Regions from separate parts of the Aphanothece sacrum FPU1 genome, predicted to be linked through region 1. Evidence: riboswitches for the same ligand, from Rfam matches in the RefSeq annotation. Region 1 holds a riboswitch; the other holds the start of a gene.

Region 1 (3,206 bases):
AAACTTGCATTACTTCATGTTAAGCAAAGATGGCTGAGTCAACAGTTTCCTCATGCGGTTGCATTATTAAAAATTGATCCCAAAAATAAAGCGTTTATGATAGGTAATCCTTTATTTGGTCTTGATATCGTAACAGCAGAACAAATGAAAGATTATTGGTTTGGAGAGGTTATTTTAGTTAATTAATAAGTAGTCAAACAAAATTAATTACATAAAATTTGTAGGGGCGGGTTTTTTACATAAATCAATGATTCTTACAAAAAAATTAAATAAACCCGCCCTGGTTGTTTAATTAATTTTGCGCACGTTACTTATAGGATTAAGTAGGGGTCAACGGCCGTTGACTCCTAAAATATTAATATTAACAAATAAATTAGCCCGCGCAGGCGGGCTTTGTTTTGGTAGCTGCACCTTTCAAGGTATCAGATTTCTTGTCACAGGCAAGATGTCTATGTTACTAATCAGCCTATCATAACTAATGACCAAAATTAGCACTTAAAAAGACAAACCCTAAAGCACTAATTCCTACCCCAATTAATCTAATAATAGAAAATGCTTTATTTTCACCCTGTTTAAACATTACCTTCCCGACGAAAAATACAAGTAAAGCAACAATTAACTGAATCATAGCAAATCCAGCTAAATAAGCCATGAGTGGAGTCATTTCCGAGCCAACAATGGATTCACCATAGGCATAACCATGAAAAATACCTGCTAACATGGCTAAAGTCGATACAACCATCATAGACCAATAAGAAGCATCTAGACGCTCATTTTTAACCGTTAATAATCCGCCAAAAATAATCACAGAAGCAGCAATAATTCCTTCAGCAAAAGGTAAATTAATTTCTTGTAAATGAATCCCAGTTCCTGCCATAGTTGCTAAAATAAAAACAATAGGAACTAAGATTCCTTGTTTTAATCTTGCTCCTAATAATCCACTAGCTACCACAAAAGCAAAATGATCTAACCCAATAATAGGATGAGCTAATCCTGATACAAATCCTTCAAATAAATTCGTAGGCGTTTTTCCTTCAAAAGCATGATGAGCTAGGGTTTTTTCGCCTATCATTAAACAAGAAAAAAGAGTTATAAAACAACTAATTTTTAACCATCGATAATTCGACATAACATTCAATCTCATCCGTACCTCGCAGATAGATTTAAAATTGATCATTGAGCCACCAGTTAATCAAAATGATGGCGCGATATTGCTAGGTTTTCTGACTTAAAGACCAAGAAATAAAGTCTCATCACAGTTGCGGAACAGCGTCGGACTTACACCGAACTTTCCCTATCACTTCTAACGACTATTACCCGCTAGAACTGCTCGCTTAGGTATAATAGCACGGAAAGTAAGATTTCTCATTCCATAGATTTTCTAACTCTGTTCCTTGAGTCCGATTAACAAATTTTTCTGCTAATCTTTGTGTTTCTTCGTCAGAAAAATAAGGTTTTACCGGACAAGTTATGCTCAATTATCACAAATAATAAACTTTAACTCGCTCAGAGTTAAGCTATATAAACAAAGGTTGCGTAGGCAATCTATAATTTAGTCCGCGCTCGTCGGACTTTGTTTTTATAGGATAAGGCTTTAGCCTTTTATTAATTATTAGTTTAGGATAGTAAGTCCGCTAGAACCTTCATCTTTATACTCAAATTTTTAATAAGCATTTTAAATGCAAAACAGTTTACCATTTTTTGAAAATTTAAGTTACAGTAGAAAAAAATATGATTAGAATAGTCTTATGATTAGTGTTGGTCAATATTTGTGTAATCGGTTACAAGAACTTGGTCTTAATCACATTTTTGGGGTTCCAGGTGATTATGTTCTTAGCTTAATGGATGTTTTTGTTGAAAGTCCAATTGATTTAATTTGTACCTGTAATGAACTTAATGCTGGATATGCTGCTGATGCTTATGCTAGAATCAAAGGATTAGGGGCTGTTTGCATTACCTATGGAGTGGGAGGATTTAGTTTAGTTAATGCGGTAGTTGGAGCTTATGCAGAACGAGTTCCTTTAGTGGTAATTAGCGGCGGACCTAATAATGCGGTTAGAGGAAATCATCTCTTATTACATCATACAACAGGAGATTATAATTTACAATTTTCTATTATGGAAAAAGCGACAGTTGCGGCTGTTATTATTACTGAACCAGGTCAAGCTGCTAAACAAATTGATCAAGTCTTAGCTGCCTGTCTCCATTATAAACGACCAGTTTACATTGAAATCCCTTCAGATTTAGTCAATCAACCTTGTCCCCCTTCTGTTGATATTTCACTTCCCATCAAAGAATTAACTGATATTAATGCTTTAAATGAAGCGGTAGAAGAAGCTGTTACCTTACTAGAAAAAGCAAAAAAACCTGTTATCTTATCTGGAGTAGAAATTCATAGATTTCAGATGCAAAGTAAATTGATAAAATTATTAGATAAAACAGGCTATCCTATTGCCACTACTTTACTAGGAAAATCCTGTATTCCAGAGTTACATCCTCAATTTATTGGTAATTATGTTGGGGCATTAAGTCGAGAATCTATCCGTCAACGTATTGAAACTTCTGACTGTATTTTATGTCTTGGCGCGATTATGTCTGATATGAATTTAGGCATTTATACTGCTCAACTTGATGCACAAAAATTAATTAATGCTAATTCTGAAAAAGTCAAAATAAAAAATCATTTTTATCAGCCTATTTATTTAGGAGATTTTATTGATGGATTAATGAATAATTTAACTTCGCGAAATTATGAATCATTAGACATTAAACCAGCTTCTTATTTATTAACAAAAAACTTTGAAGTTAAACCAGATAAAAAAATAATATCTCAGAAATTTTACGAACGAATTAATCATTTTTTAGATGATGATTTTATCGTTATTTCTGATACTGGAGATGCGATTATTGCCACCATTGATTTATTAATGCACAAAGGAGCAGAGTTTATTGGACAAGCTTTTTATCTGTCTATTGGTTATTCAATTCCCGCTTGTTTAGGGGCTGCTTTAGCCTCTCCAAAACATCGTCCTATTGTTTTTGTAGGAGACGGTGCATTTCAAATGACAGCCCAAGAATTATCTACCATTATTCGGCATAAACTTAATCCAATTATTTTCTTACTTAATAATGATGGTTATACTATTGAAAGATTAATTCATGATGGGCCATACAATGATATTCAACCTTGGAAATATCATGAATTA
Region 2 (3,206 bases), on a different contig from region 1:
GATTATTAAAAAAATATTACGCTGCTTTTATTATCTACCTTGAGTGGGGGTTTTCGTCAACACCAAATCGGGTTAATTAATAAAATATAATCTTTAATGAAAAATAACAGGCAAGATGGCAGTTTCACAAATTATTCAATACTCAATTATTTATCTATGAATTTAAAAATCAAGTTAGATCATAGATTGTAAGTTGGGTTTCGTTCCTCAACCCAACCTACAGAGGTAATTCATGAATTACCCCGACAAAAGTCTCCTTATCCTTAAGGAACTTGCCAAATTTTTCGATGATATTTGTCTACATTGGCATAGGGATCTTCCGGTTCATGAGAATGAGGGTGATCATGATGATGGTGATGATCATGAGAATGATTCTCAGAAGCTGATACGAGACGGAATTTACACATTTCACAATTCATCTGAGTTTGTCCCAGTTGACTTTCAATTTCCCGTTCTCGTACAATAGAAAACAGTTCAGAGGTAAAACCAATTTCAGGCAAATTAATCAATTCAATGTCTGGATACTGCCCTTGTTGTTGGGCTGAAATCTCAAAAATCTTCTTAACTAAGGCCCCCGTAAACAAGAAATGAGGCAACACAATAATGCGTTTTGGTTGATAAAGTCGGGCCCGTTCAAACCCTTCTTCTAAACGGGGATGAGTAATACCAATAAAACAGGTTTCTACTGTGCGATAATGACTTCCTTCCCACAACAAACGTGAAAATTTATAGACATCACTATTAGCATCGGGATCACTCGAACCTCTACCCACAATTAATAATACTGTATCTTCCGGTGGGATGGTTACTGTGTCTAGTTGTGCTAAACGCGATCGCCAAAGGTCTAATAGCAGAGGTGTATTGCCAAAATGTCGTCCATAATGGAACTTTAGTCCGGGATAATGTTGTTTAGCGTGATCTAAAGCATTGGTGACATCAAATTTCGTATGACGGGCCGCAAATAATAGTATGGGTAGGGCCGTCATTTCTGTAAAACCTGCAGCGACACATTCTTTAATCCCTTCTTGTATCAAAGGTTCTGTTAATTCTAAGAAGCAGGGAATAACCGGACGAGACGTATCTAAAGCTTGATAAGCTTCAACAAAATCGAGAAAAGCTTGTTTACCATCGAGATCCCTAGTTCCATGACCAATCATCAATAGAGGTCGTTTTAGGGGCAATGGGGGCAATATTTCCCCTGTTGGGGAAGCAAACGCTTGAGTGATCATCTATACCTCGCAGATGAGTGACAACAGTTAACAATAGGGTGGGCATCCTGACTCTTTCACTCAGTTATTAAAAGATTCATAACTGATCTTAAAATCACAGTTGCGGGACAGTATCGGACTTACACCGAGTTTTCCCCGTTACCTCTGATGGCTGTTCCCCATCAGAACCCTTGATTCTTTCCATTTTACTGATTATTGACGATAGCAATTGTTAAGCTTTCTTTTTCATTCGACGATTCAAAATTTGACTGATTCCTAAGGCCGTTGTTGCTGTTAATAATCCTAAAGATTGGGGTTCGAGAACTGATTGTGCGGTCAAGGTTGCTGCATAAGAAATCGGTGGATTGTTGGAGTTAGGATCAGTATAACTTGCTTCAATAACTTGCAATCCTGATGCACCAATGGGAATCAATGCTATTCCATTATTACTAACACTAATTGTTTGCCCTAAATATTCAACTAAGGGATTATTAATTAATGTCCCTTGGAACAATACTTGAATCGGTAAAATATCGCCTTCTTTTAAGCTAAAAGGATTTTGTAGTGCCATAATTTCTATATTTATTCCCACCTACTCAAAACCAAAATAATAAACTTAAACCCTTAAGGGTTAAGCTATAAACACAAAACCCGCCTACGCGGGTTTAAGAGTAAAGTAGAACCGTTATTTTATGTTTTTTCTAACTGACGACTTACCCAAGACATAGAATAACAAAATACCCAATAAATAATTGCTATGAATAAATAAACTTCGGCATAACGACCGATAAATTTAGGATTACCTAAAATCGATTGAGATATTCCTAATAAATCTACTAATCCCACAATAGCTAATAAGGAAGTATCTTTAAATAAACTAATAAAATGTCCCACAATGCTAGGAATAACTGCTTTTAATGCTTGGGGTAAAACGATAAAAGTCAAAACAAAAACACTATTTAAACCTAAAGCTTTAGCTGCTTCTATTTGTCCTTTAGGAACGGATTGTAACCCCCCGCGCACATTTTCTGCTAAGTAAGCTGCACTAAATAAAGTAACACCAGCCATCGCTCTTACAACCCTTTCTAGACGCACTCCTTCGGGTAAAATCAAAGGTAACATGACTTGAGCCATAAACAAAATACCAATTAAAGGTAAAGCGCGGATTAATTCAATATAAGCAATAGATAACCAACGAATTACGGGTAAAGAACTTTGTCTTCCTAATGCTAATAAAACCCCAAAAGGAAAGGATAAAACAATACTGACAACAGAGACTAAAAGCGTAAGCATTAAGCCGCTAAATTCATCTAATCTAACTGTTCGTAAAAATAATCCGCCTTCTAATAACCAGAGAATAATAAAAAAACTTGATAACCAAATTAATGATAACCAAGTGACTAGAGTGGGAATTTTTTCACCTAATTTTTGTGCAAAAAATGCTATAAAAACTAATAAAATTAGCATTCCTAGCAGTTTAAGAGTGGCCAGAATACCGACAGGAATAGCGACAAAAATAGACAAAGCTGCTAAAATTCCTAAAATGGTTAAATTAATAAGATTAAATAGAGGTTGACTACGAATTAATAGACCCCAAGATAAACCTCCTAAACCCATAATAATCGCCAAAGTTGTCCAAGTTCGCCATAATAATTCGACGGGATATTGACCAACAAAAAATAAGCGTAAATTTGCGCCAATGACTCCCCATTGAGCTAGAGTAAAGGCCCAAATCAAAAAAGTTGAACTTATCCAATATACAAATAACAGACTAATAACTGTTAAAAGACTGTTATACCAAGTGCTAAATAGATTTTTGTATATCCAACGTATAGGACTAATTTGAACAATAGGAGGTAGAGAAACAGACATTATGAATTATGAATTATGAATTATGAATTATCCATTATGAATTATGAATTATCCATTGTCCATTATGAATTATGAATTATCCATTATCCATTGTCCATTAGACATCTCCAGAAATTAACCTCAAAC

The links. A riboswitch is a leader RNA that binds a small molecule or an ion and turns the genes downstream of it on or off. The one in region 1 is predicted to bind cobalamin.
Region 2: it holds a riboswitch for cobalamin, as region 1 does, so the genes downstream of both, AsFPU1_RS22000 (sirohydrochlorin chelatase) here and AsFPU1_RS00935 (HupE/UreJ family protein) in region 1, are expected to answer to the same signal.

What each region holds. Positions count from the first base shown of each region.
Region 1 is NZ_BDQK01000001.1:194,893-198,098, reverse strand. It holds gene AsFPU1_RS00940 (cysteine peptidase family C39 domain-containing protein) at 1-186, shown strand, start outside; gene AsFPU1_RS00935 (HupE/UreJ family protein) at 476-1,129, opposite strand; cobalamin riboswitch at 1,197-1,340, opposite strand; gene AsFPU1_RS00930 (alpha-keto acid decarboxylase family protein) at 1,749-3,206, shown strand, end outside.
Region 2 is NZ_BDQK01000017.1:422,938-426,143, reverse strand. It holds gene AsFPU1_RS22000 (sirohydrochlorin chelatase) at 264-1,229, opposite strand; cobalamin riboswitch at 1,250-1,417, opposite strand; gene AsFPU1_RS21995 (DUF4198 domain-containing protein) at 1,441-1,779, opposite strand; gene AsFPU1_RS21990 (amino acid ABC transporter permease) at 1,899-3,080, opposite strand.